Regions from separate parts of the Rhodococcus cercidiphylli genome, predicted to be linked through region 2. Evidence: predicted binding sites of a transcription regulator. Region 2 holds the regulator's gene; the other holds the start of a gene.
The links. The regulator LexA, encoded in region 2, represses DNA repair genes until DNA is damaged. The targets are predictions, from matches to a motif close to CGAACANNTGTTCG.
Positions count from the first base shown of each region.

Region 1: the regulator LexA is predicted to act here: its motif matches at 2,895-2,908, upstream of R3P95_RS13130 (HNH endonuclease signature motif containing protein).

Region 1 covers NZ_JAWLKE010000004.1:546,810-554,005, reverse strand. The annotation lists gene R3P95_RS13140 (alkaline phosphatase D family protein) at 1-1,130, opposite strand, end outside; gene R3P95_RS13135 (cryptochrome/photolyase family protein) at 1,258-2,730, shown strand; gene R3P95_RS13130 (HNH endonuclease signature motif containing protein) at 2,923-4,350, shown strand; gene R3P95_RS13125 (iron-siderophore ABC transporter substrate-binding protein) at 4,512-5,561, opposite strand; gene R3P95_RS13120 (SDR family NAD(P)-dependent oxidoreductase) at 5,664-6,500, shown strand; gene R3P95_RS13115 (SRPBCC family protein) at 6,497-6,991, shown strand; gene R3P95_RS13110 (mycothiol transferase) at 6,995-7,196, opposite strand, start outside.
Region 2 covers NZ_JAWLKE010000001.1:478,605-485,800, reverse strand. The annotation lists gene hrpA (ATP-dependent RNA helicase HrpA) at 1-2,803, shown strand, start outside; gene nrdR (transcriptional regulator NrdR) at 2,816-3,280, opposite strand; gene R3P95_RS02325 (hypothetical protein) at 3,381-3,794, opposite strand; gene lexA (transcriptional repressor LexA) at 4,180-4,863, shown strand; gene R3P95_RS02315 (acyl-CoA dehydrogenase family protein) at 4,939-6,081, opposite strand; gene R3P95_RS02310 (uracil-xanthine permease family protein) at 6,231-7,196, opposite strand, start outside.

The DNA of each region.
Region 1 (7,196 bases), on a different contig from region 2:
TCCCGGTCCAGCGGCGGGATGAGAGTGGGCGTGATCATCACCGGATTCCCGACGATCTTCCACTGCGTCGGCGACGAGACGATGCCGTCGGTGAGCCACTGCATCTGCTCCGCGCCGGTGATGGTCCGGTTGGGCGAATCGACCTCGGGCCCGTTGAACGGCAACACCTGCTGCGAGCGGTAGGTGCGTAGGTCCAGCATCGACAATTCGAGGAGGTTGCCGAACCGCAGCCGACGGTAGAGGTGACGGTTGGTTGCGGTGCCCGCCGCGCGCACCGGCATCCACTCGTAGTACGCCTGCTCGGAATTGGCCTTGCGGGTGGACCAATCGCCCTCGGTGCCCGGAGTGTGATTCTGTGCGCCGGTGTCGTAGGCGTCGTTGGCAGATTCGTGGTCGTCCCACGTGCAGATCCACGGCACGCCGACGTGCGCGGCCTGCAGATCTGGATCGGACTTGTACTGCCCGTGCCGCTGACGGTAGTCGGCAAGGGTGACGATCTCGTGGGTGGGCGAATGCTGCCGGATCACCCCGTCGCGGCCCGGAAATCCGCCGGTTTCGTACTCGTAGATGTAATCCCCGAGATGGACGATGGCGTCGAGATCTCCTCGGGCGGCCAGGTGCCGGTACGCGCCGAAGTAGCCCGACTCCCAGTTGGAGCACGAGACGACGCCGAAGCGCATCGCATCGATATCGGCGTCGTTGGCCGGTGCGGTGTGCGTCGTCCCGACGGCCGATGCCGCGTCGTTCGTCCGGAAGTCGTAGAAGTACGTGGTGTCAGCGCTGAGCCCGTCGACGTCGACCTTGACGGTGTGGTCGGTGGCGGGGCCGGTTTCGACGGTTCCGGAGGCGACGATGTCACCCATGTCCGCGCTGCGGGCAACACGCCACGTCACCGATACCTGCGGGCCGACGCCGGAGCCCGGGGTCGCGTCGGGCGTGGGGGTGATGCGGGTCCAGAGCACGATCGCGTCGGGCAAGGGATCTCCCGACGCCACCCCGTGCAGAAAGCCGCGGTCACTGCCCTGCGCGTGGGCGATCGCCGGCAGTGTCGTGGCGACTCCGGCCACCGCGACGGCCACCGACGACGAGCGAAGAAACGTCCTTCTGGAAAGCGCAGACTCAGCGTGCATCGGGTCAGTCCATGCGATGGATGGTCGGTGGTCAAGTAAGGCGCGCCTGGGTCGGCCACAGTGTTCACCGGCCGGCCATGTGCCGGACGCTGGTTTGCCTTCGTCGCTGCGGGAGAACACTCCGGGAATGGACGCTCTGTGGTTGTTCGGTGATCAGCTCGGCCCGCACTTTCACTCCGTGGACGAGAATGCGGATCGAGAAGTGCTGATGATCGAGTCCAGGCGCGTGTTCCGGCGTCGGAGATACCACCGACAGAAGCTGCATCTCGTGTTGTCGGGGATGCGGCACCTCGCTGACGAGTTGGGTGATCGCGTCACCTACCTGCAGACCGAGACGTATCGCGAAGGGTTGGCCGAGTACGGCAAGCCCGTGGTGGTGTTCGAGCCCACCTCGCACGCGGCGGAGAAGTTCGTCGCCGCCTTGCACGAGGAGGGGCTGGTCTCGGAGATTCTGCCGACGCCGATGTTCGCGCTTCCCCGCGCCGATTTTGCGGAGTGGGCAGCCGAGCGTGGCACCTTTCGGATGGAGACGTTCTACCGCGAGCAACGCAAGAAGTTCGGTGTACTGATGGACGGTTCCGAACCGGTCTCCGGAAAGTGGAACCTCGACGCCGAGAATCAGTCACCGCCGCCGAAGGGACGCCTGACGCTGGGCGTGGAGGAACCGTGGTGGCCGACCGAGGACGCGATCGACGAGCAGGTGCGCGCCGACCTCGACGACTGGGACCTCGACACGGTCGGCGTGGACGGACCTCGCGTGTTCGCGGTGACTGCTGCTGAGGCGTCGGATGCGTTGGCGCACTTCGTGAACTATCGCCTGTACGACTTCGGCAAGTACGAGGATGCCGTGATGGCTGACGACTGGACGATGTCGCACTCGTTGCTGTCGGTGCCACTGAACCTCGGCCTGCTGCAACCGCTGGACGTGGCGCACGCCGCCGAGGACGCCCACCGAGACGGCACACCCTTGGCGAGCGTCGAAGGGTTCGTGCGGCAGATCCTCGGTTGGCGCGAATACGTGTGGCATCTGTACTGGCATCTGGGACCGGAGTATCTCGAGCGAAACAAGCTCGAAGCCCATGAGCCACTACCGGATTGGCTGACGGAGTTGGACGGTGATGCCGTGGTGGCGAAATGCCTGTCCAGCACCGTCGACGGCGTGCGTGATCGCGGGTGGGTGCACCACATCCCACGACTGATGATCCTGGGAAACTTTGCGCTGCAACACGCCTGGGATCCGCGAGCGCTGACCGAGTGGTTCGCCACGGCTTTCGTCGACGGATTTGCCTGGGTGATGCCGGTGAACGTCATCGGCATGAGTCAACACGCGGACGGCGGGGTGATCGCAACCAAGCCGTACGCCTCGGGCGGGGCGTACCTGAACCGCATGACCGACTACTGCAAGCCGTGCGAATTCAACCCGAAAAAGCGACTGGGCGACGACGCCTGCCCCTTCACCGCCGGTTACTGGGCATTCGTGCACCGGCATCGAGAGATGTTGGCGCTCAATCACCGTACGGCGCGGCAGGTGTCGTCGATGAACCGATTGAGCGACTTGGAGCAGGTGCTGGAACAGGAGCGGCAACGCGAGGTGTACTGACGCATCAGGAAACGCACCGACGTTCGGGTGCATTTGTCACAGCAAATTGGCCGAGACGTGCGATCTTCGGGTGCCGCGGGTCCTCTACCATGACGCACCGACAGGTTCGGGTTCTCGAATCCTTATGCAGGGCAATAGTTTTCGATTGCACTATGGTTGCCAGTCGAACGCACGTTCGATACACTTGCTTCCATGACCACGGAGATCTGGCAACTGAGCGAGAGCGAACTGCTCGCCGACGCCGCCGCGGTCTCCCACCGAATCCAGTTGTTGGAGGCCCGCCGGATCTCTCTCGTCGGCGAGATCGACACCCGCGTGAGCCGAGAGAAACTCGGCTTCCCCGGACCCGCCGGCTGGCTGACCTCCACCACCCTGCTCTCACCGTCCAAAGCCACCAAGATCGTCGCCCTCGCCCGCGGCATGGCCGCGTTCCCCGACATCGCCGACGCCGTGAACACCGGCGTCATGACCATCGACCACGCCGCGCTGATCCTCACCTTCGCCGAAACACCACCGGAGAACCTCCTGGAAGAGGGTCGCGTTATGGCCCGCGCCGCCTTGATCAAGGCTGCGACAGGACCCGACGCGCGCACCGGTCGGATCCGTGCAGCGATCACCAGACTCGAAGACAGCTTCGGCAACAAGAAACCACCCTCCGAGAACACCGACCGCAACGAACTCTTCGCCTCCACAACCCTGAACGGGCGGCTGGTGTTGAAAGGAGATTTCGATGCGATCACCGGAGAAAAGCTGCTCACCGCCCTCTCCCCGCTGACCGAACCCCACCCCGCCGCCGACGGAGCCGGGACACTCAAAATCGCAGACGATCGCAGCCCCGCCCGGCGCAGAGCCGACGCCTTCGGACACATCCTCGACCAGTATCTCGCCTCCAGTGATCGCCCCATCGAAGGCGGAGAACGCCCCCACCTGAACCTGCACATCCGGTTACAGGACCTCACCGACCTCCAGAACTGCGGAGGCGAAGACGACATCACCGACGACGAAACCTCACGCGCAGCAACAGAATCCGACACCGACACAGTCGATCCCGTCGACATCAACACCGGTGGCCCGATTCACCCCGACACGGCAGAACCGGACGCGGCGGATGAACCCGAGGCCGGCAGCGCTGCGGGAGCGGCCGCTGATCGCGGCGCGTATCGAGACTTGTTCGGCGACGGCGCTTCGGTCGGGTGGCTGCCGTGGATGGGACCGCTCTCCCGCAACACCTCCCGCCAGTTGGCCTGTGATTGTGTTCTCACTGCGATCGTGATGGACGAGAACGGCAACCCGTTGAACCTCGCCCGCACCGCCCGCACCGTCACCGCCAAACAACGCAGAGCTCTCACCGCCCGCGATCACGGCTGCGCGTTCCCCGGCTGTGGAAAACCCGCCGCCTGGACCGAAGGACACCACATCTGGCATTGGGGTGACGGCGGACCCACCGACATGAACAACCTCGTCCTACTGTGCGGATTCCATCACCGACTGATCCACCATTCGGATTGGGAAGTGTTCATCGGCACCGACAACCACCCGTGGTTCGTACCACCGGCAACCGTCGACCCCTACCGACAACCCAGACCGTCCCACGCCCGAGCAGGCCCCCACATCGCGTGAGCCTCAGGAAAGACACCAGCCCCGCACCGAGAACACGGTGCGGGGCTGGAAAAGATTGTTCGACAGACTCATTCGAGTGAAGCAAGGATCGGTCACCGCGGTCGTGCCACATCACCTCGAGCAGGTGCTCGAACGGGAACGTCGCCGCGAGATGTACTGACCTAGTTTGCGTCGAGCTTCGCGACAGCCTCGTCGATCATCGGCACATATCGCTCGAGTGCCCACGGCACCGTCAGCGGATTGATGATGGACGATCCGGTGACGAACGACTGATCCGTCGGCGCCACGACCGAACCGCGGGACACGGCCGGGATCTGCTTGTAGGCAGGCTGATTCTCGGTGTCGGTGCGGTTCTGCGGATCCGAGTAGAAGGTGAAGATCAGGTCCGAGTCGTTCAACAGATTCGCGTTCTCCAACCCGATGACCGCCGAGTCGGTGCCCTCGGTCTCGTCGAGCGTGTTCACCACCGGATCGACCTGCAACCCGAGTGCTCGCACCATCGCGACGCGTTGCTCGTCGGCAAGAAACACTCCCAGCGTCCCGGGCCCGGTGTTGTAGATGTACGAGAAACTCACCCCGGCATATTCGGGGTGCTCGCTGGTGGCGTCGGCGAAGCGGCCCTTGATCTTCTCGATCTCGTCCGCCGCCTTCGCTTCCTCCCCCATGGCCTTGCCGATGACGGTGATCTGGTCTTCCCAGGTGATCGTCCACGGCTGCTCCTCGTACGCGACCACCGGTGCGAATGCGCTCAGCTTGTCGAACTGATCCTGCGTGACGCCGGACCACGGGGCCAGAATCAAGTCGGGTTCGAGGGCAGCAACGGCTTCGATGTTCAATTCGGTTCCACCGGTGAACTGTTGGGGAAGTTCGGCACCCAACTCGGTCACCGCGTCGTGAACCCACGGCAGATACCCGGTGTCGTCGGCACCCCACGAGTACTCCTCGACGCCGACGGGCACGGTGCCCAGCGCGATCGCCGTCTCGGCCGAGCCCTGCCCCAGAGTCACGATGCGCTCCGGCTTCTCGGTGATGACGGCCTGACCCAGAGCCGAATCGATGGTGACAGCGGCAAAGTCGCCGCCGCCATCCTGTTCGGGCTCGGCAGTATCGGCAGAGGAGCACGCCCCCACCACCAGGGCCGCCACGGCAAGCGTGGACAGCAGGGTTGCACGGCCGGTAGTGCGTCGACCGGCCGGTGACACTGAGAACATGGTTACCTCTCGACGAACCAGCGGGAATCAAAGTAAGACTAGGCTAACCTACAAGATCCGTTCAAATGCGCTGCCCGGCGGCCATTCGCTACGGTGGGTCGCATGAGCCTTCCTCGTCCAGCACCCGACCGGACCGCCGTCGTGACCGGAGCATCCTCGGGCATCGGGGCCTCCATCGCCCGCGAACTCGCCTCCCGGGGCTACGGCGTCACCCTCGTCGCTCGGCGAGCCGACAAGCTCGAAGACTTGGCACAGGAGATCCGAGCACGGGGAGTCCGAGCCGAGGTGCTCGCAGCAGACCTCTCCGACCGCAGCGCTCGCGCCGAACTGCTCGGCCGCATCACCGAACTCGGCCTCATCCCGGACATCCTGATCAACAACGCCGGACTGTCCACCCTCGGACCGGTCGCAGAATCGGACCCGGCGGCGGAAATGAACATGATCGAGGTCGACGTGGTCGCCGTTGCGGACCTGTGCACCCGATTCCTCCCCGGCATGGTCGAGCGCCGACGCGGCGCACTGCTCAACGTCGCCTCGACTGCCGCGTTCCAACCTCTGCCCGGACAGGCCGGCTACGGCGCGTGCAAGGCATTCGTGCTCTCCTACACACAGTCGCTGACCGGTGAACTGCGCGGAACCGGCGTCACCGCCACCGCACTGTGCCCCGGACCCGTACACACAGGATTCGGCGAGGCCGCAGGGTTCGCGAAAGACGATGCAGAGAAGGCACTTCCACCCACCATGTGGGTCGAGGCGGACACAGTCGCCAAGACTGCCGTCGACGACATGACCAAGGGGCGCATGGTGTCGATTCCGGGAGCGGCAAACCGCATCGGATCCATCTTCGCGCAGATCACACCGCGAACGGTGTTGGTGCCCATGCTCACTCGCATTCACCCCGGCCTGGGCAAGAACGCCCGCAAGGGAGCCTCGTCATGAGTCGCGAACTCACCGTCTCGGACAGCATCGTCGTCGCTGCCGATCCGAACACGCTGTACGCCGCGATCAGCGACCCCACGCGCATGGGTGAGTGGAGCCCGGAGAACAGAGGTGCCACCGTCCACGAACCCCGCGAGAGTGCCTACGTGGGAATGGTGTTCGACGGAACCAACAAGCGCGGCCGGGCGAAGTGGGTCACGCGCTGCACCGTCACCGCGGCCGATCCTGGCAAGACCTTCGAGTTCCGCGTCCATGCCATCGGCAAGAGCGCTCCGAAGATCAAGGGCGCGAACGCAACCTGGCGATACGACTTCGAATCGGTCGCAGGTGGCACGAAAGTGACCGAGACCTGGACCGACGACCGGACGAAGTGGCCCGACGCGCTGGCTCTCGTGTTCGACAAGATCGTCACCAGCGGTAAGACGTTCCCGCAGTTCCAGCGTCGCAACATTCGCAAGACGCTGGAGAATCTGCAGAAGGTTTGCGCCTGATTCTCAGGCCTGCCGGGTGTACAGGCCTAAAACGCACGACGCCTGCCCGGCATGCTGAAGGTCGTCGGACACCACCGACACCAGCCGTGCACCCAGCGTGACCGGCGGGTCCCAGTTCTCGTCGACGATTCGATCCAGATCGTCCGTCGAGATACTGCTCAGGTACGCAACCGTTTTCGAGTGCACGGCATCGTGGTACTCGCGC
Region 2 (7,196 bases):
CCCCGGTACCGCTCGAATCTCGCGATATTCGTTGCGCACCAAGGTGCAACGACTCCCCATCGAGCCGATCTCCCAGGCGTCGGCGCGGCAGCGGGCCGGCCGCTGTGGCCGCGTCGCCGACGGCATCTGCATCCGGCTGTATTCCGAAGAGGATTTCGAGTCGCGTTCACAGTTCACCGAGCCGGAGATACTGCGCACCAACCTGGCGTCGGTCATCCTGCAGATGACTGCACTCGGGCTGGGCAAGATCGACGCGTTCCCGTTCGTCGAACCGCCCGATCCGCGCAGTATCAGGGACGGAATCGGACTGCTCGAGGAACTCGGGGCGCTGAAGCCGGCCACCAAGGACGGCACTGCAGAGCTGACCCCGATCGGCCGGGAACTCTCGGCACTGCCGGTCGATCCTCGGATGGCTCGGATGCTCGTCGAGGCCAACGGCAACGGCTCTCTTCGCGACGCGTTGGTGGTCGTGGCGGCCCTGTCGATTCAGGACGTTCGCGAGCGGCCCGCCGAGCATCAGCAGGCAGCGGACGAGAAGCATGCACGCTTCGCAGTCGAGAACTCCGACTTCCTGGCGTACGTGAAACTGTGGACATATCTGCGCGAGCAGCGAAACGAATTGTCCTCCAACCAGTTCCGACGCATGTGCCGAACAGAGTTCCTGCACTACCTACGTATTCGTGAGTGGCAGGATCTGCACGGCCAACTGCGTCAGATCACCCGCGGGCTCGGGTGGACGGTGCCCGACGCCGATTCCACCGAGACCGCCCTGCATCAGTCGCTGCTGTCCGGACTGCTCTCGCACGTCGGGCTCAGGGAGGGGGACAAACGCGAGTTCCTCGGCGCGCGCGGAGCTCACTTCGCGATCTTCCCGGGTTCGGGTCTGTTCAAGAAGCCCCCGCGGTGGGTCATGGCCGCCGAACTGGTCGAGACCGGACGCCTGTGGGGCCGCATGGCCGCCCGCATCGAACCGGAATGGGCCGAGCGACTCGCACCGCACCTGGTCAAGCGGACGTACTCGGAACCGCATTGGTCGATCAAGCGTGAATCCGCGATGGCCTACGAGCGGGTGACGCTGTACGGCATTCCGTTGGTGACGCAACGTCCGGTGAACTATCACCGTATCGACCCCGAGGCGTCCCGAGAGCTGTTCATCAGACATGCGCTGGTAGAGGGCGAATGGAAGACCCAGCACGCGTTCTTCCACAAGAACAGGGCGCTGCTCGACGACGTGGGTGAACTCGAACATCGCGCCCGACGGCGCGACATCGTCGTCGACGACGACGCTCTGTTCGACTTCTACGACGCCCGTATCGCCCCGGAGGCGGTCTCGGCACGACACTTCGACACCTGGTGGAAGAAGGCCCGCAGGCAGGATCCGGCCCTGCTCGACTTCACCACCGACACGGTCGTCAACTCCGACGCGGCCTCGGTACTGACCGGCGCGTATCCCGACGCATGGCGACAGGGCGAGATCCAGTTTCCGCTGACCTACCAGTTCGAGCCGGGCACGGCGGCCGACGGAGTCACCGCACGAATTCCGATCGCTCTGCTCGCTCAGGTACAGCCGGTGGGCTTCGACTGGCTGGTCCCTGGGATGCGCGGCGAGTTGGTGGCCGCACTGATCAAGACGCTTCCGAAAGCGTTGCGCCGCAATGTCGTGCCGGCCCCCGACTTCGCAGCCGCGGCATTGGCGGTCATGCGGCCCCGCGCCGAAACGTTGGTGACGGCATTGGCCCGTGAGCTCTCGCGGGCGGCCCAGTGCCACATCACGGCGAAGGACTTCGATGTTGCGGCACTCCCCGAGCACCTGAGAATGACGTTCGCGGCCGTCGACCCGTCCGGAAAGGTGTTGGGCAGCAACAAGGATCTGACCGCTCTGCGTACCGGTTTGTCCGGTGAGGTCGGCCGCCAGGTGGCCAGCGCGGTGGGCGACGCCGAGCGTGCGCCCTCGCTGGCGTGGACCTCGAGCACGCTGGGACGGTTGGAGTCGACCGTCACCCGAGATGTGGGAGGCCAGAAGGTCACCGGCTATCCGGCTTTGGTGCCGGAAGGACCGGGCGTGGCGGTTCGAGTCCTGAGCACCCCTGCTCAGCAGCGGGCAGCGATGCGTTCCGGAACCAGGGCTCTGCTGCTGTCGACTGCGCCGAAGGGCACCAAAGCACTGTTGGCCGGATTACCGACGGCGGAACGGCTTGCCCTCGGCCAGAATCCGTACGGCGGAGTCGATGCACTGCTCGAGGAATGCCGGGTTCTCGCGGTCGAGGAAGCAATGGACGCGCACGGTGGACCGGTACGAGATCCCGAGGCTTTCGACAAGCTCAGGGCGCTCGTGCACGCGGAGGTCCCGCAGCGTACCGCCGCGGTCCTCGCCCTGGTTCGTCCTGTGCTGACCGCTGCCCTGGCTTTGTCGGCGCAACTGCAATCAGCCTCGGGTGAGCCGGCAGACGATGTTCGGGAGCAGCTCGACGGCTTGATCTTTCGCGGATTCGTCACCGAGTTCGGTTCTCGCAGATTGGCGGACCTGCCGCGCTATCTCGCGGCGGCGACGAAGCGGTTGGCCACTCTGCCGAGCAGCGCAGGCCGTGACGCGGCGGCGATGGATGTACTCGATCGGGTGTACGCGTCGTACGGACGACTGCTGGATTCGCTTCCGGAGAGCAGAAAGAACAGTTCCGGGGTGCAGGAGTTGTTCTGGATGATCGAGGAGCTGCGCGTGGGACTGTTCGCCCAAGGGATTCGTACGGCGTATCCGGTCTCCGAGAAGCGTATCGAGAAGGCGATCTCGGACCAGAGCCGCTGACGGGCGGAACTGTCAGTCGATGTCGGCGGACTCGCGGTGCTTACGCAGTTCGTGGATTTCCTTCTCGAAGTCCTCGGCCGAACTGAACGAGCGGTACACGGAAGCGAAGCGCAGGTACGCCACTTCGTCCAGATCACGGAGCGGACCGAGAATGGCCAATCCCACCTCGTTGCTGGGGATCTCCGCTGATCCCGCTGCACGGATTGCGTCCTCGACCTGCTGTGCCAGCAGGTTGAGCGCATCGTTGTCGACATCTCTGCCCTGGCACGCGCGTCGAACTCCCTTGACGACCTTCTCGCGGCTGAACGGCTCGGTCACGCCGCTGCGCTTCACGACTGCAAGCACTGCTGCCTCGACGGTCGTGAAACGACGACCGCACTCCGGGCAGGAGCGACGCCGCCGGATTGCCTGTCCCTCGTCCATCTCACGCGAGTCGACCACGCGTGAGTCGGGATGCCTGCAGAACGGGCAATGCATGAGGGACCCTCCGTCGTAGCCGATGCTCCGACGACGAGCACGCACATCGGGGCAGTCCACCGAGGATACTCAGCCTTCTCGAACCCGACGGGGGCGGTGGTCATCTGCCGGTCGTGTACTCGACGAGAGCTCCGTCGTGCACTTCGACCACACCGGCCGGCTGCACACCTGCATCGGGTGCGACGGCTCGCAGGTTCGCGATGCCGATCAGACCACCGGCCACGACGACCACTGCGAGCATCCACAACACCAGCGATCGCAGTCGAACCGGCTGGCTCGCGAAGTGCGCGGAGGTCGCGTCGAACTCGCGATCGGCCTCCTCACGATCGGTGACGTCGGTCCACGACGGGTCGAGGACCGGAACGCACGGTGCGCTCTGCGTACGGGGCACCGTGGTGACACCGTGCATCCCGAGGGGACTCCGCAGAACGGGACGGGCCCGGCGACGACGCTCGACGACGGTCGACCGGGCACGGACACCGGCGGCGGTGGGGCGATCGGTGATGATGGTCATCGGAACCTCGACTTCGCTCGTTGGATCGATTGTTCGATCAGGCGTTCGATGGACGCTTGTTCGAAGTTCTATCACGAGCCTCCGACAAAGTCTGCAGAAAACGCGACACGAGTCGAACAGATGTTTGATTCAACAGCTGATACACGCTAGATTCGTGTCAGAAACCACACGCCACACGAGTCGACACCATCAACTCCAGTCCGCGCAGACCTACCCCGCAGACCGGATCCCAGGACACCAGCAGGAGGCCGACAGCATGAAGGACGAGACCTCGACGAGGTCGACCACGCGTTCCACGACGACGGGTTCCAGGACGACCGGAGCCAAGGCCACCGCCACCAAGGCCGCAGCAGGAAAGTCGGCTGCGGAACCCACGTCAAAGGCCATGGAGGTCGGCACCGACATCAGTGCGGGTCTGACCGAGCGGCAGCGGAAGGTACTCGAGGTCATTCGCGCGTCGGTCACCGAGCGCGGCTACCCGCCCAGCATCCGCGAGATCGGCGATGCGGTCGGTCTGACATCGACCTCTTCCGTTGCTCACCAGCTGCGCACCCTCGAGCGCAAGGGCTTCCTCCGGCGCGACGCCAACCGTCCCCGTGCCGTCGACGTCCGGGGTCTCGACGAGGTGCAGGCCGACCAGGCTGCCGCCGCGGTCGACGGTTCGCCCGCGTCCGAGGAACAGGATCGGTTGCCGACCCCGACGTTCGTGCCGGTGCTGGGCCGGATCGCCGCCGGCGGTCCGATCCTGGCCGAAGAGGCCGTCGAGGACGTGTTCCCGCTCCCCCGCGAGCTGGTCGGTCAGGGCTCTCTGTTTCTGCTGAAAGTGGTCGGCGAGTCGATGATCGACGCGGCCATCTGCGACGGCGACTGGGTGGTGGTTCGTCAGCAGTCCGTGGCCGACAACGGTGACATCGTCGCTGCGATGATCGACGGGGAGGCCACCGTCAAGACGTTCAAGCGGTCCAAGGGCGAGGTGTGGCTGCTGCCGCACAATCCGCTGTTCGAGCCCATTCCGGGCAACAACGCCGCGATCCTCGGCAAGGTCGTGACCGTGATGCGCAAGCTGTAGAGATCGTCACGGCAGTGACATGCGAAGGGCCGCAGCACATGTGCTGCGGCCCTTCGCGTTCTTCGGATCAGCGGATCACAGATTCAATCCGCGGCCGATGATCTCCTTCATGATCTCGGTGGTGCCGCCGTAGATGGTCTGCACACGGGAGTCCATGTACGCCTTGGCGATCGGGTATTCCTTCATGTAGCCGTAGCCACCGTGCAACTGCAGGCACCGGTCGATCAGTTTGACCTGGTTCTCGGTGGTCCACCATTTCGCCATGGCAGCTTCTTGGACGGTCAGCTTGTCTTCGTTGAGCAGTTCGATGAACTTGTCCACCATGATGCGGGTGGCGGTGGTCTCGGTGGCCAACTCCGCCAACACGAATCGGGTGTTCTGGAACTTGCCGATCGACTTTCCGAAGGCCTTACGGTCGCGGCAGTACTGGATCGTCATCTCGAGCGCGGATTCCATCGCGGCGGCCGCGACGACGGCGATCGACAGGCGTTCCTGGGGCAGATTCTGCATGAGGTAGATGAAGCCCATGCCTTCCTCGCCCAGCAGGTTGGCGGCGGGCACGCGCACGTCGGTGAAGCTGAGTTCGGCGGTGTCCTGAGCCTTCATGCCGATCTTGTCGAGGTTGCGGCCGCGCTCGAATCCGGGCATGTCGCGTTCGACGACCAGCAGGCTGAAGCCCTGTGCGCCCTTCTCGGGGTCGGTGCAGGCCACGACGATGATCAGGTCGGCGTTGATTCCGTTGGTGATGAACGTCTTCGAGCCGTTGAGCACCCAGTCGTCGCCGTCACGGACAGCCTTGGTCTTGATGCCCTGCAGGTCGCTTCCGGTGCCGGGCTCGGTCATCGCGATCGCGGTGATCAGTTCGCCGGAGCAGAATCCGGGGAGCCAGCGCTGCTTCTGCTCGTCGTTGGCAAGGTCGATGAAATACGGCGCGACGACGTCGTTGTGCAGGGTGAAGCCGATACCGCTGTATCCGCCGCGGGTGGTTTCCTCGGTGACGATGGCGTTGTAGCGGAAGTCCTTGACTCCGCCGCCACCGAATTCCTCGGGCGCTGCCGTTCCGAGGAAGCCCTGCTTACCGGCCTCGACCCAGACGTCGCGGTCGACGATGTTCTGCTCTTCCCACTTCGCATGGTTCGGCGCTACGTGCTGATCGAGAAATTTCCGGTACGACTCCCGGAACAACTCGTGCTCGGGCTCGAAAAGTGTGCGTTCCACGCAGATCTCCTTGTTCGGTGCATACCGACATCGACCTGTGAACGGTGTCATTCGCGGTCGTCGGTACGACTGACATCACGCTCCAACAGTACGTTCGGGACGTCACGGAGGTCGATGACCAAAACGCGCGCGATTCGTGACCGACCCCGCTACCGTGCGCGTTTGCCCGCCCTTCTCGCGAGCGCCGAGACGATCGGGTACCCGAGAAGGATGCCGACGGAACCCCACGCGATACCGCCGAGCTCGACCGATCCGACGGACAGCGTCAGGTCACCGATTCCGGCGACGAGCGCTGCAGCGACGACCATGAGATTGACCGGATCGGTGAAGTCGACCTTGGCGTCGGTCCAGATGCGTACGCCCAGCAGCCCGATGAGGCCGTACAGAACCAGGGTTGCGCCGCCGATGACCCCGTCGGGCACGGTGAAGATCAGTGCACCGAACTTGGGCGAGAACGCGAGCACCGTCGCGGTGATCGATGCGACCCAGTACGCGGCGGTCGAGTAGACACGAGTGGCCGCCATGACGCCGATGTTCTCCGCGTAGGTGGTGGTTCCCGAACCGCCGCCCGCTCCGGCCAGCGTGGTCGCCAGCCCGTCGGCGATCAAGGCGTCGCCGGCCACATCGTCGAGGTTCTTGCCGGTCATCGCGGCGACGGCTTTGACGTGCCCCACGTTCTCGGCGACCAGGACGATCACCACCGGCAGCGCCACGAGGATCACCGACAGCTCGAACGACGGTCCACGAAACTCGGGCAGACCGATCCAGCTCGCAGCGCTCAATGCGTCGAGCCGCGGTTGCGCGATCCCTCCGGTGACTGCGGCGAACACCCAACCCACGACGACGCCGAGCAGGATTCCCAGTCGCCCGATCAGGCCAGGTCCTACCGCTGTCGCCAACAGAATCGCGACCAGGGTGATGGCTGCGATCAGCGGCTGTGCCTCGAACGACGTGGTGGCGGCCGGTGCCAGGTTCAGCCCGATGAGTACCACGACGGCACCGGTCACGACGGGCGGCATCGCCGCGTCGAGTACCCGCTGCCCTGCGAACTTCACCACGAAGCCCACCGCTGCCAGTACGACGCCCACACACAGCACGGCTCCGAGCTGGGCGGC